DNA from 4 places in the Pseudomonas sp. TWP3-1 genome. Region 3 is predicted to be linked to each of the others. Evidence: predicted binding sites of a transcription regulator. Region 3 holds the regulator's gene; each other region holds the start of a gene.
The links. Region 3 encodes FliA, which starts transcription of late flagellar genes. Its sites were predicted from a motif close to CTAAAGTTTNNNNNNNNNNNGCCGNTAA; they were not measured.
Positions count from the first base shown of each region.

Region 1: the regulator FliA is predicted to act here: its motif matches at 1,412-1,439, upstream of flgM (flagellar biosynthesis anti-sigma factor FlgM).
Region 2: the regulator FliA is predicted to act here: its motif matches at 3,375-3,402, upstream of ACP7BN_RS21465 (flagellar protein MotY).
Region 4: the regulator FliA is predicted to act here: its motif matches at 3,277-3,304, upstream of motA (flagellar motor stator protein MotA).

Region 1 covers NZ_JAFCUQ010000004.1:62,393-68,189, forward strand. Annotated here, with positions in the region: gene ACP7BN_RS07345 (flagellar brake protein) at 1-441, opposite strand, end outside; gene ACP7BN_RS07350 (flagella synthesis protein FlgN) at 534-1,001, opposite strand; gene flgM (flagellar biosynthesis anti-sigma factor FlgM) at 1,050-1,376, opposite strand; gene flgA (flagellar basal body P-ring formation chaperone FlgA) at 1,524-2,285, opposite strand; gene ACP7BN_RS07365 (chemotaxis protein CheV) at 2,368-3,300, shown strand; gene cheR (protein-glutamate O-methyltransferase CheR) at 3,347-4,174, shown strand; gene flgB (flagellar basal body rod protein FlgB) at 4,410-4,817, shown strand; gene flgC (flagellar basal body rod protein FlgC) at 4,821-5,264, shown strand; gene flgD (flagellar hook assembly protein FlgD) at 5,280-5,797, shown strand, end outside.
Region 2 covers NZ_JAFCUQ010000017.1:91,282-97,078, forward strand. Annotated here, with positions in the region: gene bfr (bacterioferritin) at 1-203, opposite strand, end outside; gene ACP7BN_RS21445 (bacterioferritin-associated ferredoxin) at 405-623, opposite strand; gene ACP7BN_RS21450 (peroxiredoxin) at 917-1,519, shown strand; gene rnt (ribonuclease T) at 1,591-2,265, opposite strand; gene pyrC (dihydroorotase) at 2,262-3,308, opposite strand; gene ACP7BN_RS21465 (flagellar protein MotY) at 3,469-4,377, shown strand; gene ACP7BN_RS21470 (argininosuccinate synthase) at 4,507-5,724, shown strand.
Region 3 covers NZ_JAFCUQ010000009.1:135,538-141,334, forward strand. Annotated here, with positions in the region: gene flhA (flagellar biosynthesis protein FlhA) at 1-286, shown strand, start outside; gene flhF (flagellar biosynthesis protein FlhF) at 298-1,638, shown strand; gene fleN (flagellar synthesis regulator FleN) at 1,752-2,582, shown strand; gene fliA (RNA polymerase sigma factor FliA) at 2,579-3,319, shown strand; gene ACP7BN_RS14660 (chemotaxis response regulator CheY) at 3,487-3,858, shown strand; gene ACP7BN_RS14665 (protein phosphatase CheZ) at 3,881-4,669, shown strand; gene ACP7BN_RS14670 (chemotaxis protein CheA) at 4,724-5,797, shown strand, end outside.
Region 4 covers NZ_JAFCUQ010000002.1:1,775-7,571, reverse strand. Annotated here, with positions in the region: gene asd (archaetidylserine decarboxylase) at 1-794, opposite strand, end outside; gene ACP7BN_RS03240 (rhodanese-like domain-containing protein) at 813-1,628, opposite strand; gene ACP7BN_RS03235 (HDOD domain-containing protein) at 1,668-3,206, opposite strand; gene motA (flagellar motor stator protein MotA) at 3,373-4,224, shown strand; gene motB (flagellar motor protein MotB) at 4,228-5,268, shown strand; gene ACP7BN_RS03220 (sterol desaturase family protein) at 5,359-5,797, shown strand, end outside.

The DNA.
Region 1 (5,797 bases), on a different contig from region 3:
CGGTGCCTTGAGCTTTTCGCCACCGAGCACGACGCTGACCAGGTCGGCCAGTTTCAGGGCAGCGCGAAAGGCATTGCGGCGCTGGTGGTAAACCACTTCTTCGGGCAAGTCGCCGACGTAAAAGCGGTCGCCATCAGAATCCTTGATGCTCAGCGTGCCGGTGCATTCCCAGGCAATGCGTACACCGTCATGGAAGCCCTCGACCTTGAACGGTTCGCCAGCTTCGAGAAAGCGCTCGCCGTCGCGCGGGATCATTTCATCGAACTTGATGGTGGCGGATTCCCGATCAACTTCGATCAGGTAGCTCTGGAAGCGCTGACTGCGCTCGTGAAAGGTGATGATCAGTGGATCATGGCTTTCTTGCAGCTGGCGCAGGTTGCTGGAGATTTCCAGGGGCGTGGTGAGCACCTTTGGGGGCTGCGGAGCGTCATCATTGGACACGTTAGATCAATCTCCAGACAAAATTTGACTACGGCTAGCCAGCATTTTGCCAGCATGTAACGCGTGTTGATAGGGCGCAAGCATAGAACAGCTTATGCCTGACTGAGTGCGCGCGGCTTCTGCAGCTTGGAGAAGGTGCCGGTGGCATCGTAAAGCGCCGGAGGCTCGCCGCCGGTGAGGATTTTCAGCTGATTGGCCGTGGCGGCCTGCTGGATCACGATCGACTGGCCGTTTTGCACATTAGCCGCCTGGCATTGGGCAATCAGATCGGTGAGGACATCGCTCTCAGCCATCAACTGCGCGCCGATGCTCGACTGGCTGGCAAGTTGCTCCAGGCCTTCGCGCGTGGCGGGCAGATTGAGGCTGACGAGGATTTCGCTGCGCTTGCGGCCATGCTGTTCAAGCAGAATGATCAGCGCCTGTTTGCGCGCCAGAATTTCTTCCAGCACCGGCATGTCGCGACCGTGCAAGGCGAGGGACTCGGATTGCAATAACTCCAGCAACTGTTGAGCTGGAGCAAAGTCGTCGGTGATCAGTTGCAGTAAATTAGTGTCGTGCATGGCTGGCCTTGGGTTTTAAGCGTCCAAAAGCCTGGCGCCGGCGAAAGCCTAGCGCTGGGCTTCGAAGTTGAGCAGTTTGCTGGCTACACGGTTGCTGTCGACTTTATAGCTGCCATCGGCAATCGCTGCTTTCAACTCGGCCACACGGGCATTGTCGACGGCAGGCTGATCGCGCAGCTTGTCAGTGACCTTCTGCAACTGTTGAGCCTCATTGCTGAGGTGTACCGATTCCCCGGCTTTAGCGGTACTGGCCTGTTCGGCCGGGGTATTCAGCGGCGCGGAGGTGCCGGTTTCGGCGGTTTCCCTGGCGTTGCTGGTACGTGTACTGCCGGTAAGTGGCGAGGAGCTGTTCAAACGGCTGAAATCGATGACCATGATAAAAACCTCTGGGAATTTGGACGCTTGCCATGTTTTCGGCCATCCCCTGGAAAACTTTAGACTCATTTACCCATGAGTTTGCATGCAGGTCCGATGCGCCACAGTTTAGGGAACAGCTCGGCCCAGCGCCAGTTTTCCATCTCGCTACATCGCCACTTCCACCTGGCCAGGCGCGACCACCTGCGCCTTGATGACCCGTTGCGAATTGAGGTTTTTCACGCGGATCTGTTCTTTCAGGCCGCCGTTGGCCAGGGCTTCACCCGGCATGCGCACGGCCATCGTGCCGCTGCGCGCGGTGATTACCACTTGATCGCCCTTGCGTACCACTTCGGCTTGTTCCAGATGCACCAGAGTAATGACCTGATCGGCTACCGTTGGTCGGGTCAATTTCTGCCCGATCGCTTCATCCACCGACGTCAAAAAACCTTGGTTGATCAGGCTGATATCACGCTCACGCAAGGTCACGTCCTGAGGCTCGATGATGCCTGCGCGTCTGAGCGGGCGCGTGGTCGTCACAATCTCGCGAAACAGGCGGACTTGAGCGGGTACGAACACCGTCCAGGGCGATCCGCCCTCGCAGCGAACCTTGACCGTAACCCGCCCCAGAGGGCGTGCCGGACTCTCCAGAGTGGCTGTCAATTCCTTGTCGCACATAGGCATGCGCATACGAGGATCGAGCTGGTTGACCTCGATCTCGTAGCGGCCTTCGGTTTGACTGCTGGCCAGATAGTCTTCTACGGTGAATTCAAGAAAGCCCTGAGTCACGCCGATAAGCATGTCAGGCATGGTAACCGTATCAGCAACGGCAGGGCTGCCAGCGTAAAAGCAGCAAATGGCGGACATCGCGCAAAGCCCTCTGCGGAGGGGAGATGTCAGGTGTCGGAATAATGTCGTTTGAGCGTTCATACGAGTTAAAAAGCAAGCGCCGTGCCGTTTAGCAATGAATGTGCGTCGCAACAACACTTGGCGTTGGTGTAGGAGTCTGGGCATGGCTGGTGTAATGGATTCGGTGAACCAGCGCACGCAACTGGTAGGGCAGAATCGCCTGGAGCTGTTGTTGTTCCGTCTCGACGGCCAACAGCTATACGGGATCAACGTGTTCAAAGTGCGCGAGGTGCTGCAATGCCCCAAGCTGACACTGATGCCCAAGTCCAGTCCTGTCGTGTGCGGGGTGGCGAATATCCGGGGGGCAACCATTCCGATCCTTGATCTGGCAATGGCGACCGGCTCGGGTGCTTTGAAAGACAAGAACAACCCGTTCGTGATCATCACGGAGTACAACACCAAGACCCAGGGTTTCCTGGTGCGCTCGGTGGAACGCATCGTGAACATGAACTGGGAAGAGATTCATCCACCACCGAAGGGGACGGGGCGCGATCATTACCTGACCGCTGTGACTCGAGTGGACAATCAGTTAGTCGAAATCATCGACGTCGAAAAAGTGCTGGCGGAAGTCGCACCGACGCCGGAAGCGATTTCGGTCGGCGTGGTCGATGTCGAGACGCAGACCAAAGCGTTGTCGTTGCGGGTACTGACGGTCGATGACTCGTCGGTGGCGCGCAAGCAGGTGACGCGTTGTCTGCAGACGATTGGTGTCGAAGTGGTGGCGTTGAACGACGGTCGGCAAGCGCTGGATTACCTGCGCAAACTGGTCGACGAAGGCAAGAAGCCGGAAGAAGAGTTCCTGATGATGATCTCCGACATCGAGATGCCGGAGATGGACGGGTACACCCTGACGGCCGAGATCCGCGGCGACTCGCGCATGCAAAAGCTCCATATCATCCTGCATACTTCGTTGTCGGGAGTGTTCAATCAGGCGATGGTCAAGAAAGTCGGTGCCGATGACTTTCTGGCCAAATTCCGCCCTGATGACCTGGCATCCCGGGTAGTCGACCGGATCAAAGCAGCAGATATCAGCTAGGAGCCTTTTGCTCCTGGCGGTCAACACGATTTAAGAGGCGGCATCTTTGTCTACGGGTAATTTGGATTTCGAACAGTTCCGGGTCTTCCTGGAAAAAGCCTGTGGCATTTTGCTCGGTGAAAACAAGCAGTATCTGGTCTCGAGCCGTCTCAACAAACTGATGGAAGTGCAAGGCATCAAGTCCCTGGGTGAGCTGGTACAGCGCATCCAGACCCAGCCGCGCAGCGGTTTGCGCGAGCAGGTGGTCGATGCCATGACGACCAACGAAACCCTGTGGTTTCGTGACACCTATCCGTTTGAAGTCTTGAAGAACAAGGTACTGCCGGAAGCGATCAAGGCTGCACCAAACCAGCGTCTGCGGATCTGGTCGGCGGCTTGCTCGTCGGGTCAGGAACCGTACTCGCTGTCGATGTCGATCGACGAGTTCGAGCGCAGCAACCTCGGTCAGCTGAAAATGGGCGTGCAGATTGTTGCCACCGATCTGTCTGGCAGCATGCTCAACAACTGCAAGACCGGCGAGTACGACAGCCTGGCCATCGGCCGCGGTTTGTCGCCTGATCGCCTGCAACGCTACTTCGACCCGAAAGGGCCGGGTCGCTGGGCAATCAAGGCGCCGATCAAGAGCCGGGTTGAGTTCCGCTCGTTCAACCTGCTCGACAGCTACGCCAGCCTGGGCAAGTTCGACATCGTGTTCTGCCGCAACGTGCTGATCTACTTCTCCGCCGAGGTGAAGAAAGACATCCTGTTGCGCATCCACAGCACGCTGAAGCCGGGCGGATATCTGTTCCTTGGCGCTTCCGAAGCGCTGAACGGTTTGCCCGATCATTACCAGATGGTTCAGTGCAGCCCGGGGATCATCTACCAGGCGAAATGATCAACACCGGCAACACCAGAACGGGAGTCCTCAGGGGCTCCCGTTTTTTTTGCCCGGCGTTTATGCGGTGACGGCAAGCGGCAGAAAAGCGGCATCTGGCGGAAACCGGTTGCCGCTTTTCTGGCATTGCCGCTTTGCCACTGCCCGCAAAGCCCCGGAATCCGGGCTTTTGCAAACTGGCACGCGGCTTGCTAAAGCTCAGTTACGAAAAATCCGGTTACCTGAAGGTCCCGACATGAGCATCAGCTTCGATAAAGCGCTCGGCATTCACGAAAAGGCATTGGGCTTCCGCGCCCAGCGCGCTGAAGTGTTGGCCAATAACATCGCCAACGCCGATACCCCGAACTACAAGGCTCGGGATCTGGAATTCTCCAAAGTGCTCGAAGCACAGACGCAGAAAAACCAGAACGGCACCATCGCCCTGAACAAGACCAACAGCCGTCACATCGAAGCTGAAGGCCTGGGCAATGGCGACGAATCGCTGATGTATCGCACGCCGATGCAACCGTCGATCGACCAGAACACCGTGGACGCTCAGCTGGAACAATCCAACTACGCGGAAAACGCGGTTGGCTTCCAGGCCAGCTTCACCCTGCTCAACAGCAAATTCAAAGGGCTGGTTTCAGCCCTGCGCGGAGAGTAATCCATGTCCCTGTCCAGCGTTTTCAACATTGCCGGCAGCGGCATGAGCGCACAGACCACACGTCTTAACACTGTGGCTTCGAACATCGCCAACGCCGAAACCGTCTCGTCGAGCATCGACCAGACCTATCGCGCCCGTCACCCGGTGTTCGCCACCATGTTCCAGGGTGGCCAGAGCGGCGGCAGCGACTCGCTGTTCCAGAACCAGGACGCTGCCGGTCAGGGCGTGCAGGTGATGGGCGTAGTCGAAGACCAGAGCAACCTCGAAGCGCGCTACGAGCCGAATCACCCGGCTGCCGACGCCAAGGGTTACGTCTTTTACCCGAACGTCAACGTGGTGGAAGAAATGGCTGACATGATTTCCGCGAGCCGGTCCTTCCAGACCAACGCCGAAATGATGAACACCGCCAAAACCATGATGCAGAAAGTACTGACCCTCGGTCAGTAACAAGGGGCGACTGCCATGAGCGTTACCGATTCCACCAGCACCCTGAGCATGAAGGATCTACTGGCCAACTCTGCGAAGAAGACCAGTAGCACGACCTCTGACGGGATTGCTTCTGCGACCAACAGCACTACGGGTGGCCAGGCCCTGGGCAAGGATGCGTTCCTGCAATTGCTGGTTACCCAGCTGAAAAACCAGAATCCGCTCGACCCGCAAGACAACAGTGCATTCGTTGCACAGTTGGCCCAGTTCAGCAGCCTTGAAGGCATCACCACCCTGAACTCCACCGTGACCGGTCTTGCCGGCAACTACAACTCTTCGCAAGCGTTGCAGGCGTCGTCTCTGGTTGGCCGCAACGTGATCGTGCAGACCAACTCGGTGCAGATGGACGATCCGAGCAAAGGCATGACCGGCTCGGTCAACGTGACCTCGTCGATCGCTGGCGGCACGGTGACCATCACCGACAAGGACGGCAAGGCCGTTCGCACCATCGATCTGGGCAGCCGCGCAGTCGGCAGTGCCTCCTTTACCTGGGA
Region 2 (5,797 bases), on a different contig from region 3:
AGACCTTCCAGGAACAGGATGCGCTTGATCAGCTTGTCCGCGTGCTTCATCTCGTCGATGGATTCTTTGTATTCGTGCTTGCCGAGCTTGTTCAGACCCCAATCTTCATACATGCGTGCATGCAGGAAGTACTGATTGATCGCGACCAGCTCATTGGCAAGGATCTTGTTGAGATGCTGGATGACTGTAATGTCGCCTTTCATGATCGGAGTCCTGCCCTGTAATAGCTATATATGGGCCAGAGTTTGAGCCGCGCTCTTATAAGTGTCAAACCTAAGTTATTGAATAATAAATGAAAATTAATCGGAATAAGAATGTTTGTGTTCCGCGTCTAGACGCTAAGCATTTGATTTTCAGGCATAAAAAAACCGGACATAAGTCCGGTTTTTCGAAATAGGGGGTATTTACGCGGCAGTAAATTCTACCGGGTAGGGGATCGCGGCCTGGGCGGTTTGCAGCTTGGTCAGGGTTTCGCGAACCACTTCCTTGGCAAGGCAGGCACATTTGCCGCATTGGCTGGCGACGCCGGTGGCCTGACGAACTTCTTTATAGCTGCAGCAACCTTCATAGATCGCTTCGCGGATCTGTCCGTCGGTGACGCCAGTGCAGAGACAAACATACATAAGTGAGAACCGTCGCTGGTTGTGACTCAATTGCGATGGATCTTAATGTTAACGAGAATGATTGTCAAAGTGCTTTCGGAACGGATTATCGCCAAATCCGGGTATGCCTGACGAACGGTGTCTTATGGCCGGAGGCCAGCGCGACTTGTGCAAAAAAACCGTTGAGGACAGGCCAAATTCGCAGTGTATGATGGTCGGCCCTTGCGAAGGGGGTTCGTGTCACAGGGCTGTCGCCTGAGGGTGACAGGCTGGCCCGGACCCTGAACTTCAAGTTTTTACACCAGGAGATATCAATGAGCGTACTCGTAGGCAAACAAGCCCCAGACTTCACCGTCCCGGCCGTACTCGGCAATGGCGAGATCGTTGACAGCTTCACCCTGTCCTCGGCCATCAAAGGCAAATACGGCCTGGTGTTCTTCTACCCGCTGGACTTCACCTTCGTCTGCCCGTCCGAGCTGATCGCTCTGGACAACCGCATGGCCGACTTCAAGGCACGCAACGTAGAAGTGATCGCTGTTTCGATCGACTCGCACTTCACCCACAACGCCTGGCGCAACACCCCGGTCAACAATGGCGGCATCGGTCAGGTGAAATACACCATGGCTGCCGACATGAAGCACGACATCGCCAAGGCTTACGACGTTGAGTCCGAAGGCGGCGTAGCTTTCCGTGGCGCGTTCCTGATCGACGACAAGGGCGTTGTCCGCTCGCAGATCATCAACGACCTGCCGCTGGGCCGTAACATGGAAGAGCTGATCCGTCTGGTCGACGCTCTGCAATTCCACGAAGAGCACGGCGAAGTCTGCCCTGCCAACTGGAAAAAAGGCGACAAAGGCATGAACGCTTCGCCAGAAGGCGTTGCGGCTTACCTGACCGAGAACGCTGCCGCCCTGTAAGGCGCAACGTCGAGGTACAAAAAAACCGGCTCTTGAGCCGGTTTTTTCATGCGCGCGAAAAACTTCGACGATCAGTCGTTGAAGTCTTCCCAGCCACCCATCTGTTTCCAGCGGTTGACGATGCCGCAGAACAACTCAGCGGTTTTCTCGGTGTCGTAACGCGCGGAGTGCGCCTCGCGACCGTCGAAATCGATGTCGGCTGCCTGACAGGCTTTCGCCAGTACGGTCTGACCGTACGCCAGACCGGCCAGCGTCGCGGTATCGAAACTGGAGAACGGGTGGAACGGGTTGCGCTTCATGTCCAGCCGCGCGACGGCGGCGTTGAGGAAGCCCAGATCGAAGCTGCTGTTGTGGCCGACCAGAATCGCCCGTTTGCAGCCGTTGGCTTTCAACGCCTTGCGGATGCCACGGAAGATGTCGGTCAACGCGGTTTCTTCACTGACGGCCATGCGCAACGGATGATCCAGCTTGATCCCGGTGAACTCCAGCGCAGCCGCTTCGATGTTGGCGCCTTCGAACGGCTCGACACGGAAGAAGTAGGTGTGGTCCGGGTAAACGAAACCCTTTTCATCCATGGCGATGGTGGTCGCGGCAATCTCCAGCAACGCATCGGTGGCGCAATTGAAGCCACCGGTTTCTACGTCGACGACAACCGGCAGGTAGCCGCGAAAGCGTGCTGCCATCGGGTGACGGGAGCCGCCACCACCTTGACCTTCCTGTTCGTCGTCGAAATGGTCTTCACTCACGCGTGTTCCTCCAGCAGGCGCCAGCGCAGTTTTTCACCGGCGCGCAGCGGGATAACGGTCAGCTCGCCGAATGGCAGGCTGGTCGGGGCGGTCCATTCTTCACGAACCAGGGTAATGCGATCGGTGTTCACCGGCAGGCCGTAGAAACGCGGGCCGTTGAGGCTGGCAAACGCTTCAAGCTTGTCCAGCGCATTGCGCTGTTCAAAGGCTTCGGCATACATCTCGATGGCAGCGTACGCGGTGTAGCAGCCGGCACAGCCGCACGCGGCTTCCTTGGCGTGCTGGGCGTGCGGTGCCGAGTCGGTGCCGAGAAAGAACTTCGCGCTGCCGCTGGTAGCGGCGTCGAGCAGGGCTTCCTGATGGGTATTGCGCTTGAGGATCGGCAGGCAATAGAAGTGCGGCCGAATCCCGCCAACCAGCATGTGATTGCGGTTGTACAGCAGGTGATGCGCAGTGATGGTCGCGCCAACGTTGGCCGCAGCCTCATTGACGAACTGCACGGCGTCGGCGGTGGTGATGTGTTCGAACACCACTTTGAGCGTCGGAAAACGCTCGACCACACGGCGCATGTGCTCATCGATGAAGATTTTTTCGCGGTCGAACACGTCGACATCGCCACGGGTGACTTCACCGTGGATCAACAACGGCATGCCGACTTCGGCCATGGCCTCGATCGCCGGGAAAATCTTGTCGATGCTGGTGACACCGGAATCGGAGTTGGTGGTGGCGCCGGCCGGATACAGCTTGGCGGCGTGCACGAAACCGCTGGCCTTGGCTTCACGAATTTCTTCGGGCTGGGTGCGGTCGGTGAGGTACAGCACCATCAATGGCTCGAAACCACTGCCGGCCGGGCGGGCAGCGAGAATCCGCTGGCGATAGCCGTCGGCTTCAGCGGCGTTGCGCACCGGCGGTACCAGGTTGGGCATGATGATTGCGCGACCAAAGGTGCGCGCGACATCCGCAACGGTATTGGTCAACACGGCACCATCGCGAAGATGAATGTGCCAGTCGTCGGGACGCAGCAGGGTCAGGCGGTCGGACATGAGGGGATTCCAGGCGGGTCAAACTGAGGCGAATGCTACCGGAAAAGACTCCTTCAGGCACTCGCTATCAAGTTTTGAGACAAGCGTCCGATATCCCATAGGTATGCCGTAAACATATGTGTATCGGTCTTTTTGTTGCAGAAGCCAGATGGAGCCTCCCGTGCGCCAGCGTTATTTAGCCTTGCTCAGTGTGTTTGTCAGCCTTCCGGCGATGGCGCTGACGTACCAGACACGTCTGGAGAACATCGAGTGGACGGTCGAGGGCGACAAGTTCGAATGCCGCTTGACGCAGCCGATCACCGATTTCGGCTCAGGGCAGTTCGTGCGCAAGGCCGGCGAGCAGGCGACCTTCCGGCTCAACGCCTACAACGCCATGCTCGGTGGCGGATCGGCGACCCTGCTGGCAGCCGCCGCGCCGTGGCAACCGGGGCGCGGCGACCTCAATCTGGGGACCGTCAGGCTGGGTAGCGGCAACGTGCTGTTCAACAGTTCTCAGGCTCAGGCCGGACGTTTGATCAGCGGCTTGATGGACGGCCGCAGCCCGCTGATCCGCCATGCCTCGGGCGATGGCCGGGTGGCGGAAGTGCGTCTGTTGCCGGTCAAGTTCAGCAAGGCGTTCAACGATTACCAAACGTGTGTGGCAAAGTTGCTGCCGCAGAATTTTGATCAGATCAAGCAATCGCAGATCGGCTTCCCCGGCGAAGGCGTCGAACTGGACGCTGCCGCCAAAGCCAAGCTGCAAGTCATGCTCGAATTCATGAAGGCCGATCCGACGGTCAATCACATCGAGCTCGACGGCCATTCCGACAACAGCGGCAATCGCCTGACCAACCGCGAACTGTCGCGCCGTCGCGCCTTGGCCGTGGTCGACTTCTTCAAGGCCAACGGCATTCAGGAGTCGCAGATCACCGTGCGCTTCCATGGCGAGCGTTATCCGCTGGTGCCGAACACCAACGCGGGTAACCGGGCGAAGAACCGCCGGGTCAATGTGCACCTCGCACGGGTGGCGCCGACCACGGCTCCGGCACCTACCGCGAGCACGCCTGCCAACGCTGCGGCGACTTCCTGACTCGCCGGTCATCGTCGCGCTGTCGAAACAATCTGTCGCTTTGTCGTCTTAAGCTGTCGCGCCTCTGTAAATTATCGCGTTTGAGCGGTAGACTCCTCGGCTTTCCGTAGAACCCCGTGGAGTGATGGCATGGCGGACGTAAACAAGGTCGTTCTGGCGTATTCCGGCGGCCTGGACACTTCGGTGATCCTCAAGTGGCTGCAAGATACTTATAACTGTGAAGTAGTGACTTTCACTGCTGACCTCGGTCAGGGCGAAGAGGTCGAGCCAGCTCGCGCCAAGGCGCAGGCCATGGGCGTCAAAGAAATCTACATCGACGACCTGCGCGAAGAATTCGTGCGTGATTTCGTATTCCCGATGTTCCGCGCCAACACCGTTTACGAAGGCGAGTACCTGCTGGGTACTTCCATCGCACGTCCGCTGATCGCCAAGCGCCTGATCGAAATCGCCAACGAAACCGGCGCTGACGCCATTTCCCACGGCGCCACCGGCAAAGGCAACGACCAGGTACGTTTCGAGCTGGGTGCCTACGCGCTCAAGCCTGGCGTGAAAGTCATCGCGCCATGGCGTGAATGGGACCTGCTCTCGCGTGAAAAGCTGATGGATTACGCTGAAAAGCACAACATCCCGATCGAGCGTCACGGCAAGAAGAAATCCCCGTACTCGATGGATGCCAACCTGCTGCACATCTCCTATGAAGGTGGCGTGCTGGAAGACACCTGGACCGAGCACGAAGAAGACATGTGGAAATGGACCGTCTCCCCGGAGAAGGCTCCTGACCAAGCGCAATACCTGGAACTGACCTACCGCAACGGCGATATCGTCGCACTGGACGGCGTCGAAATGACCCCGGCCACCGTGCTGGCGACGCTGAACCAGATCGGTGGCGCCCATGGTATCGGCCGTCTCGACATCGTCGAGAACCGCTACGTAGGCATGAAGTCCCGTGGCTGCTACGAAACCCCGGGCGGCACCATCATGCTGCGCGCGCACCGCGCCATCGAGTCGATCACTCTGGACCGCGAAGTCGCTCACTTGAAAGACGAGCTGATGCCGAAATACGCCAGCCTGATCTACACCGGCTACTGGTGGAGCCCTGAGCGTCTGATGCTGCAGCAGATGATCGATGCTTCTCAGGCCCACGTGAATGGCGTTGTGCGCCTGAAGCTGTACAAGGGCAACGTGATTGTCACCGGCCGCAAGTCCGACGAATCGTTGTTCGACGCCAACATCGCCACCTTCGAAGAAGACGGCGGTGCTTACAACCAGGCCGACGCGGCGGGCTTCATCAAGCTCAACGCGCTGCGCATGCGTATTGCCGCCAACAAGGGTCGCAAGCTGTTCTAAGACCCTCGTACGCGCAATTAAAGAAGGCGGCCTTGTCATTGGACAAGGTCGCCTTTTTCAATTCCGTGTTTTT
Region 3 (5,797 bases):
GGAACAGATATTGCTCAATAGTCTGCAGAAGGCGGGACAAGGCTCGGAAGAGGGCGTTCTGCTGGAGCCGAGCATGGCCGAGAAGCTGCAGCGTTCGTTGATCGAAGCGGCGCAGCGTCAGGAAATGCAAGGTCAGCCGGTTATCCTGCTGGTAGCAGGCCCGGTGCGCGCGATGCTCTCGCGCTTTGGTCGCCTGGCAGTCCCTGGACTGCACGTGCTGGCCTACCAGGAAATACCGGATAACAAGCAAGTGACGATCGTTGCGACAGTAGGGCCCAACGGCTGAGGTAGTGGTACATGCAAGTTAAGCGTTTTTTCGCCGCCGATATGCGTCAGGCCATGAAGCTGGTTCGTGATGAGCTGGGCGCTGATGCCGCCATCATTGGCAACCGCCGCATTGCCGGCGGTGTCGAGCTGACGGCCGCGCTCGATTACAAATTGTCGGCGCTGGCTCCGCGTGTTCCGAACATGGAACTCGAAGATGAGCTGCGCAAGACCCAGTCGCGCATCGTCACCGCCCAGGCCGAGCTGAGCCTGCGTGGCGAAGCCGACGGCAACACCAATCAACAATTGTTTTCCGGGCTGCCGTTGACCGCTGGCCTGCCGCTGACTGCTGCCGAGCCGTTGAGCGAGCCGACTTACGCCGCTCCGGCACGTCCTGCTCCAGCACCTGCGCAAGCCTCCGGCGGTATCGACCCGCGTGCTCTGGACTCGATGCGTTTCGAACTGAACAGTCTGCGCGAGCTGATGGAAGTGCAACTCGGCACGCTGGCCTGGAATCAGCTGCAAGGCAGCCGTCCGGCGCAGGCCAATCTGTATCGTCGTCTGCAACGCATCGGCCTGTCCGGCCCGTTGTCGCGCGATCTGCTGGCGCTGACCACCGAAATTGAAGAACCCCGTCAGGCCTGGCGCATGTTGCTCGCGCACCTGGCGCGGATGATCGCCACCCCGGAAGTCGAGCCACTGGAAGAGGGCGGCGTGATTGCCATGGTCGGCCCTGCCGGCATGGGCAAGACCACCACCCTGGCCAAACTCGCCGCACGCTACGTGCTCAAGTACGGCGCGCAGAACATCGCGCTGGTGAGCATGGACAGTTTCCGCATCGGCGCGCAGGAGCAGCTCAAGACCTTGGGTCGCATCCTCAACGTCTCGGTGACTCACGTCGACCCGGGCCAATCGCTGGTGCAGGCGCTGGATCCACTGCTGCGCAAACGCGTGGTGCTGATCGATACCGCCGGCCTGCAAGCCAGCGATCCGGCACTGCGCATGCAGCTCGAAAGTCTGGCCGGGCGTGGCATTCGCTCAAAAAATTATCTGGTATTGGCAACCACCAGCCAGAAACAGGTTCTAACCGCCGCTTATCACAGTTACAAGCGTTGCGGGCTTGCCGGCTGCATCCTGACTAAACTGGATGAAACGGCCAGCCTTGGCGAAGTGTTGAGCCTGGCGATCAGTCATGAATTGCCGGTCGCGTACCTGACCGACGGCCCACGGATTCCGGATGATTTGCATCTGCCGCGCCGTCATCAATTGGTCAGTCGCGCCGTCAGCGTGCAAATGCAGGAAGAACCCAGCGAAGAAGCCATGGCCGACATGTTCGCTGATATCTACCACAGTCCGACCAAGCAGGTTGGCTGAGGTAATGAACAGTTTTTGTACCTACATCGGTGGTCTGCCACGCATTGTTCCGGTTGTGAACGCGCAGCCAGTAATGTGGCCTCCGTCTATGCAAGACAAGGTAAAGAAATAACATGGGCAGCATGCATCCCGTACAGGTGATCGCGGTGACCGGCGGCAAAGGTGGCGTCGGCAAGACTAACGTTTCAGTGAACTTGTCCCTGGCGCTGGCAGAACTTGGCCGTCGGGTCATGCTGCTGGACGCTGACCTGGGGCTGGCGAACGTCGACGTTCTGCTGGGCCTCACGCCCAAACGCACGTTGGCCGACGTGATCGAAGGCCGCTGCGAGCTGCGCGACGTGTTGTTGCAAGGCCCCGGCGGGATTCGCATCGTGCCGGCCGCCTCCGGCACTCAGAGCATGGTGCACCTGAGCCCGGCGCAACATGCCGGTCTGATTCAGGCATTCAGCGACATCGGCGACAATCTCGACGTACTGGTGATCGACACCGCTGCGGGTATTGGTGACTCGGTAGTCAGTTTCGTGCGCGCAGCGCAGGAAGTGTTGCTGGTGGTCTGCGACGAGCCGACTTCGATCACTGACGCCTACGCGCTGATCAAGTTGCTCAACCGCGATTACGGCATGAACCGCTTCCGCGTCCTCGCCAACATGGCGCAGAGCCCGCAGGAAGGGCGCAATCTGTTCGCCAAGTTGACCAAGGTCACGGATCGCTTTCTCGATGTCGCCCTACAATACGTCGGCGCCGTGCCTTACGACGAAAGTGTGCGTAAAGCGGTGCAGAAGCAGCGTGCGGTCTATGAAGCCTTCCCGCGTTCCAAGTGCGCGCTGGCGTTCAAGGCAATCGCACAGAAGGTCGATACCTGGCCGCTGCCGGCCAACCCGCGTGGGCATCTGGAATTTTTCGTCGAGCGCCTCGTGCAGCAAACGGCAGGGCCTGTTCTATGACCGCCAGCGGTATGAATTTCTACAAGAAGTCGGCACGTGACGCGCAGTACGAGTTGATCGAGCGTTACGCGCCACTGGTCAAACGCATCGCCTACCACTTGCTGGCACGCTTGCCGGCCAGTGTGCAGGTCGAAGATCTGATTCAGGCCGGGATGATCGGTCTGCTGGAAGTCTCGACCAAATACGACGCCAGCAAAGGCGCCAGTTTCGAAACGTACGCGGGCATCCGGATCCGCGGCGCCATGCTCGATGAAGTGCGCAAAGGGGACTGGGCTCCACGCTCGGTTCACCGCAATACCCGTATGGTCAGCGACGCAATTCGCTCGATTGAAGCTAAAACCGGCCGTGACGCTAAAGATCACGAAGTTGCGGCCGAACTCCAATTGAGTCTCGACGATTATTACGGGATTTTGAACGATACCTTGGGCAGCCGCCTGTTCAGTTTCGACGACCTGCTACAGGACGGCGAACATGAAGGGCTGCACGAGGACGGCGCGAGTGCTCATCTTGAGCCGTCGCGCGATCTGGAAGATGAGCGCTTCCAGGCCGCGCTGGCGGACGCGATTGCCAATTTGCCGGAGCGTGAGCGACTGGTGTTGGCGCTGTACTACGACGAAGAGCTGAACCTCAAGGAAATCGGTGAAGTCCTTGGCGTCAGCGAATCGCGGGTCAGCCAGTTACACAGCCAGTGCGCGGCCCGTTTGCGGGGGCGTTTGGGGGAGTGGCGAGCGCGCTGAAGACAGTGTGGGGACACTGTAGAGGAGGCTGGTGCGGTGGTGAACGGCACCGGTCTTGCTCTGTTGTGCTCCAGACAGTCATCGAGTGCTTTGCCGGAATGATTGAAATGGCGCGTCCAGGTGCTGGGCGCGTTTAAGACTGCTTGGAGGTCGAATTGAACAAAGACATGAAAATCCTCATCGTTGATGACTTCTCAACGATGCGGCGGATCATCAAAAACCTGTTGCGTGACCTTGGGTTCACCAACACGGTCGAGGCTGACGATGGCATCACCGCCATTCCGGTTCTCAACAGCGGCAGCATCGACTTTCTGGTAACAGACTGGAACATGCCGGGCATGACCGGTATCGACCTGCTGCGCCACGTGCGCGCCGATGAAAAACTCAAGCACTTGCCAGTGCTGATGGTGACCGCTGAAGCCAAGCGCGAACAGATCATCGAAGCAGCCCAGGCCGGTGTTAACGGCTATGTGGTGAAACCCTTCACGGCCCAGGCGTTGAAAGACAAGATCGAGAAGATTTTCGAACGCATCGGTTGAGAAACTGCGCCACGGGGGAGCTATGGACAACAACGAATCTTCACAGGGCGATTTTGAATCGACCCTGAAAAAACACGCGGTCGAATTGGTCGAAAGCCTTGAAAAGGGCAAGTTCGGCGACGCTGTGCAACTGATCCATGAGCTCAATCAGACCCGTGACCGTGGCCTGTACCAGGAAGTTGGCAAGCTCACACGTGAACTGCACAGTGCGATCGTCAATTTCCAGATTGACCCGAACATGCCGCAGGCCGAGGAAGTGTCGCAAATCACCGACGCAACCGAGCGTCTGGGCTATGTGGTCAAGCTCACTGAAGCCGCGGCCAACCGCACCATGGATCTGGTGGAAAGCGCCACCCCGCTGGTCAACGGCCTGGCTGATGAAGCCCAGAGCCTGAGCGCCGACTGGGGCCGCTTCATGCGTCGCGAAGTCGGGGCTGAAGAGTTCCGCGAGCTGGCGCGTCGGGTTGACGGTTTTCTGGCACGCAGCGGCACGGACAACCGTGCGGTGTCGAGCAACCTCAACGACATTCTGCTGGCTCAGGATTACCAGGACCTGACCGGTCAGGTGATCAAGCGCGTGACCCAACTGGTCACCGAAGTCGAAAGCAATCTGCTCAAACTCGTACTCATGGCCAGTCAGGTTGACCGCTTTGCGGGCATCGAACATGACCGTGCGGCGATGCTCGCTGAAAAAGATCCACAAAAACATCTCTCGCAGGGTGAAGGTCCGCAGATTCATGCCGATAAACGAGAAGACGTTGTGTCCGGTCAGGACGATGTGGACGATTTGTTATCCAGCCTCGGATTCTAGAGTTTTTGAATTTTAGGTTTTTTGGGTTTTTAGACCTGTAGGAGCACCCCATTAATGAGCTTCGGCGCCGATGAAGAGATCCTTCAGGATTTCCTGGTTGAGGCCGGCGAGATTCTTGAGCAGCTGTCAGAACAATTGGTCGAGCTGGAAAGCCGCCCGGATGATGCTGATCTGCTCAACGCAATTTTTCGCGGTTTTCACACTGTAAAAGGGGGCGCCGGCTTCCTTCAGCTCAATGAGCTGGTGGAGTGCTGTCACATCGCCGAAAACGTGTTCGACATCCTGCGCAAGGGTGAGCGTCGCGTTGATGCAGAGCTGATGGACGTTGTGCTTGAAGCACTGGACGCGGTGAACGGCATGTTCACCGAAGTGCGCGAGCGCAGCCCGATTACTGCTGCAACACCTGAACTGCTGGCCGCCCTCGCGCGTCTGGCGGAACCGCAATCGGCTGACGCCGTAGCGGTTGAAGAAGTGGTGGAAGCGCCGGTCGCCGAGAGCGAATCGGGTGACATCACCGATAACGAATTTGAGCAGTTGCTGGACTCGCTGAACGCCGTCAAGGCCGAAGCGGAAGCCCCGGCACCTGCGCCTGCGCCTGCTGCAACTGCGGCGGCCAGCGATGAAATCACCGATGCCGAGTTCGAGTCGTTGCTCGATCAACTGCACGGCAAAGGCCAGTTCGCGGTGGACGCTGTAGCTCCTGCGGCGGCGGCTCCTGCGGCGCCTGCTGCACCGGCCAAAGGCGACAACTCGGACATCACCGACGACGAATTCGAAGCGTTGCTCGATCAGTTGCACGGCAAAGGCAACTTTGCCGTTGATGCGCTGGAATCGGCGATTGCCTCGGTGCCTGCGCAAGCAGTCCCGACGGCGGCCGCTGCGGGCAGCGATCTGATCAGCGATCACGAGTTCGAATCGCTGCTCGACGAACTGCACGGCAAAGGCAAGTTCACTGAAGTCGGCACCGCGTCCGCTGGCAGCACGTCTGCCGTCGCCACGCCTGCCGCCAAGGCCCCGGCCGCTGCGCCGAAGCCTGTCGCCAAAGCGCCTGAGCCGAAAGCCGAAACGCCAAAACCGGCCGCCGCTGCTGCACCGGCTCCGGCCCGTGCTGCGGCTGCTGCACCGCCA
Region 4 (5,797 bases), on a different contig from region 3:
CATTTCACCTGATCCGGCCCGAACAGCACGATCGCGGTGGATCCCAGCTTGAAGCGACCGAGCTCCGCGCCTTTTTCCAGATGAATCGGCGCCCGCGCGGCTTCGTCGTAGCGGAAGGTTTTCAGTTCGCGCTTCGGCGGCGTGACCAGCCCGGCCCATACGGTTTCAATCGATGCCACGATCATCGCGCCCACCAGCACCACGGCCATCGGCCCACGCTCGGTGTCGAAAATGCACGCCACACGCTCGTTGCGCGCGAACAGCTCCGGGACGTTTTCCGCGGTGGTCTTGTTCACCGAGAAGATCCGGCCGGGGATGTAGACCATTTCGCGCAGGGTGCCGGCCAGCGGCATGTGCACGCGGTGGTAGTCCTTTGGCGACAGATAGACAGTGGCGAACTCGCCGCCCATGAACGGCGCGGCATTTGCCGCATCACCGCCGAGCAATTCCAGCACGCTGAAGCTGTGGCCCTTGGCCTGGAACACGCGGCCGTGTTCAATCGGACCGCGCTGGCTGATCGCGCCGTCGGCAGGGCTGAGGATCGCGCCCGGCGTCTGGTCCAGTGGACGTGCGCCGTCTTTCAGTGCGCGAGTGAAGAAGGCGTTGAAGTGCTCGTAAGCCGTCACGTCTTCAACCAGCGCCAGCGACATGTCCACTTGATAACGCTTGGCAAACCAGGTGGTGAAGGCATTCTTGAACCAGCGCACACGGCACTCGGCAACGCAGCCGGCGAGGCGCGACAGCAGGTGATGCGGCAGCAGGTATTGGCTGATGATAAATAAACGCTCTTTCATGACTGTCCTTGAAAATCCTTAAAGCTCGACGGGCGTGTCGGGGTGGTTGCCCCATTCGCCCCAGGAACCAGCGTAGCCCTTGACCCGCGGATAACCGAGGGATTTGGCCACCAGATAAGTGAAACCGGACCGGTGATGGGTCTGGCAGTGGGTAATGATTTCTTTGTCCTTGGTGATCCCGAGTTTCTCGAGGATCTGCGGCATGTCGCTGCGGATGCGCAACTGCTGGGCCTGATCCATGCCTGCCGTCCATTCGAAATTGACCGCGCCGGGGATGTGTCCAGCCTTGGCGGCGAGGACTTTTTCGCCCGAGTATTCCAGTGGTCCGCGCGCATCCCAGATCGCCAGATCGGCGGCGCCGAGACGGCTTTGCAAGTATTCGCGGGTGGCGGTCGGTTCGTCGTGCAGGGTCAGGGCTACGGGGCCGCCAACCGCAGGAGGAATCTGGATCGACATCGGCGAACCTTCCGCCAGCCATGCCGGCAGACCACCGTCGATGTAGTGATATTTGTCGTGACCGATCACGTCGAGCAGCCAGATGAAGCGCCCGGCCCAGCCGCCGCCCTCGTCGTCATAGACCACGTACACGGCGTCTTTGTGATGGCCGAGTTCGCCGAACAGTTCTTCGAGTTTTTCCTTGCTCGGCAGCAAGCCCGGCGCCGGCGGCTGGCCGAGCTGGGTGCGCTTGGGATCGACAAACCGCGCGCCGGGCAGATGCCCTTCGGCATAGCGCGCCGGGCTGGTCAGATCGACCAGAATCAGGTTGCGGGCGTCGAGGCGCGCGAGCAGGTCGCTCGGCTCGATCACCAGCGACAGGCCAGAGAAGTCAGACATGTGAGGTCTCCAGAGCACAAAGGGGAACGATTGTAGCTGTCATTGGCCGCGCTGGCTAAAGCTGTGCAGGGCTTTCTCGATGCACTGCGCGGTTTTGCCGAAGGCTTGCACGCTGATGTCGGCAAACGGCCCGCCGCCCTGATCGGCAACCACGATCATGATCACTCGACCGTTATTGACCAGTGAGCGCAGAAACAGATGCTCGCCACGAAACAGCGTACGCAGGCTCGGCGGCAGCAGCGCGGAAAACTGGGCGTTGTTCTCGGGGGTGATCCGTACCTGCGCCTGTTGTGCGAGCAGCCGTTGCAGGACCTTGCTCTGGCTGACGACAAAATTCAGCGCCGCTGCGTCCTTGGGCAAACCCGAGGTTTGATGCACGCGCAGATTGGAATGGGTGCGGTCGGCCATCAGGATCATCACGCGGCGCATGCCGCTGGCGACCAGTGCATCGCGCGCAGCGACGGTCAGGCTCATGGCATTGGTGAAGCGGCTTGGCTCGGCCAGCAGTTCGGCGCATTGCTTGCGCCACGCGCTCAAATCGTCGGCAGTCGGCGCGGCAGCGGGCAACATCCCGGCGGGCAGGCGTCGAACACCCAACGGCCACAGCAGCGCAACCGCCGGGTGCCACAGGTCCGGCATGGCGTGCTGACGGGCACTGTTGGCGGCTTGCTGGTGCAACTGTTGTTGCACCTCATCCATCGAGATCTGCAGATAGAGACTGGTCAGATATTGCCAGCGCTCACTGTGCGGACTGTCCCAAGCCTGTTGCGCCGACAGCGCCAGACCGTTGGCCAGCAGCACAGTGTTGGCCGGCTGATTGAGCCAGCGGCGCAGGGTCGGATCGTCGTCAAGGCGATTTTGCTGGCGCAACGGGTGATCGACATCCCGGGCGATGCGCAGCACTTTGACCAGTTCCCGTTGTTCACTGAGCAACAGTTTGTAGCCTTGCTGGACCCAGATCGGCAGACGCCAGATTTCGACCAGCGCCTCGGCGATCTTCAGCAGACGCACGCCAAACAACTGCTTTTCCACCGTGTGCGCCGATTCGCCCTTGTGGATAACCCGCAGCTCCCATTCTTCCAGCAACCTGGGGTGGGTCAGTGCCAATGGCCACAGCGGCGAGAGAAACAGCAAACTGCCCCAATGAATGTCCTGCCACAGCCGCGCCAGGCGACTGGCGAAAAAACCGTTGGCCTGTTGCGTGGCGTGCTGGCTGACCATCTGCAATTGGCGCAGGGCTTGGGGAATCTGTTTGTTGGGTTCTGCGGGCAGGCGTGCGAGCAGCTCTTCGGTGCGCGCCAGGCCGAGGCGATTAATCGCTACTTCGAGATTTTCCGCCGGTCCGCTCATGCTGCCGTGGGTGTGACGATTGGCCTCACGGATGATGCTCAAGGCTAACGCTGGGCTGTCCTGCATCAGATCGGCGATGTCGCGCAGCGAGCTGCGGTCATCGCGGATTGCCCGGCAAACCCGGTCATGCGCTTCTTGCGGCACTGGCAAGTGAACACTGTCGAGCAGCTTGACCCAGCCTTCGAGCGTGGTCGGTGTCGGGTGTGGGACGTTCGTTTCATTAGCCATGTCTGGACGGGATCTTCATCTGCTGTAGACGCGCCCGGCACGGGCTAAATTGGCTTTTCGCCTGAACTGGCTATAGTCTGGCGCAGTTTTGCCGATAAGTAGAAGAAGAGATTTTTTAACTTCCGAATATGACCTTGAACCCGACTTAAATAAGTACTTTCTACCTATGGCTAAAATTATCGGCATCATCGTCGTATTCGCGAGCGTGCTCGGCGGATACGTGCTTTCCCACGGCAAGATTGCTGCTCTGATCCAGCCTTTCGAGGTGTTGATCATCGGCGGTGCCGCGCTCGGCGCTTTCCTCCAGGCCAACCCCAGTTATATGACGATGCACGTGCTCAAGAAATCCCTGAGCATGTTCAGTTCGCGTTTCAGCCACACGTTCTACCTGGAAGTGCTGGGTCTGATTTACGAGATCCTCAACAAGAGCCGTCGCGAAGGCATGATGGCCATCGAGGGCGACATCGAAGATGCCGCTGCGAGCCCGATCTTCGCCAAGTACCCGGCAGTGCTCAAAGACGAACGCATGACCGCGTTCATCTGCGATTACCTGCGCATCATGTCCTCCGGCAACATGGCTCCGCACGAGCTGGAAGGCTTGTTCGACATGGAGCTGTACAGCCTCAAGGAAGATCTCGAGCATCCGTCCCACGCGGTCAACGGCATTGCCGACGCCATGCCCGGTTTCGGTATCGTCGCGGCGGTACTGGGTATCGTGGTAACCATGGCCTCCCTCGGTGAAGGCGATCAGAAGTCCATCGGTCTGCACGTAGGTGCGGCACTGGTCGGTACCTTCTTCGGTATTCTCGCGGCGTACGGTTTCTTCGGCCCGCTGGCGCATTCCCTGGCGCACGATGCCAAGGAAGAGCTGAACGTGTACGAAGCTATTAAAGCTTCGCTGGTGGCTTCGGCCTCCGGCATGCCGCCGTCGCTGGCCGTCGAGTTCGGGCGCAAGGTTCTGTACCCGGCGCACCGTCCAAGCTTCGCCGAGCTGGAACAAGCGGTTCGCGGTCGCTAAGTCATGGAAAATAACCAGCCGATAATCATCAAGCGCGTCAAGCGCATTGCTGCCGGGCATCACGGCGGGGCGTGGAAAATCGCCTTCGCCGACTTCGCCACGGCGATGATGGCGTTCTTCCTGGTGTTGTGGCTGCTGTCCACCGCGACCCCGGAACAGAAGATCGCGATCGCCGGCTACTTCAAAGACCCGGTCGGTTTCTCCGAGAGCGGCACGCCGTACATCATCGACCTGGGCGGCACGCCGACCCTGGCGCCGGAAAACACCCTCAACCCTGAGGTGAAGTCCCAGCCGCAACCGGACAAGGTCACGGTCGATACCGAGCAAGTTGAAGGCATGGCCGAAATGGTCGAGAAGGAACGCCTGGAACTGCTGCTGCAAGAATTGCAGAACAAGGTCGACGAGAACCCGCAGCTACAGAAATTCAAGGATCAGATCCTGTTCGAAATCACCCCGAACGGTTTGCGCATCCAGATCATGGACGCAGAAAACCGGCCGATGTTCGACTCAGGTTCTGCGCGTCTGAAGCCGTACTTCGAAGACATCCTGCTGGCCATGGCTGACACCATCAAAGCAGTGCCGAACAAGATCAGCATCAGCGGCCACACCGATGCCAAGCCTTACACTGGCAGCGGTGATTTCGGTAACTGGGAGCTTTCGGCCAACCGTGCCAACGCTGCACGCCGCGCGCTGATTGCCGGCAGTTATCCGGATGCGCAAGTGGCGCGTGTTGTCGGTTACGCCTCGTCGGCGCTTTTCGACAAGGAAAACCCGTTCAACCCGGTCAACCGCCGCATCGACATCGTGGTGCTGACCAAGAAGGCTCAGGCGGCCATCGAAGGTGCACAAGGTGCCGACGCCGCGAAGCCGGCAGAAGACGGCCAGAACGGCGCGGCTCCGGCCACCCCGGTCGACCCGAACGCCCTGCCGGCCGATCAGCAACCGGTGCCAGCGCACGAGTTGCGCGAACGGTTGAACCTGTTCGACGACGCGGCGCCGAAGCCGGGTGACCCAGCCAAACCGGCTGAACCGCCCAAGCAATAACCCGCAAAAAAGCCACGACATTCGTGGCTTTTTTGTGTGTGCCTGCGTCACTCACTGCACAACGTTTCTTTGAATCATGGAAGATCAGTAATGGAAAGACTCAAGTCTTATTTTCAGCGGCATGGCAACGCGCCTTTCAAATTCGGTGAGGGGCGGGTCAGCGGCTATATCTCCGCGACTCTCGGCCTGTTGAGCCTGCTGGCGGTGTTGTGCTTTCTGTTCCCTGAGTGGTTGACCACCGCCGAACTGCGCAAGGTCTACGACGAGCAGTTCGCGCGCACGACCTTGCTGCTCGGGCTGGTGCTGTCGTTCAGCCTCGGCACGCTGAACATTCTGCTGAACAAGCGCAAACGCCTGGGGATCACCGGGTTGGTTGCATCGGGCCTGGCGGTGTTTCTCGGCGGCACCGATGTGCAGATCAACGCGATCGGCCAGACGCCTTATTCGCTGGGGCTGGACTGGTTCGTCCTGGCCTTGCTGGTGTCTGCCATCGTCTTCATTCCGCTGGAAAAGCTCTACTCCAAGGATC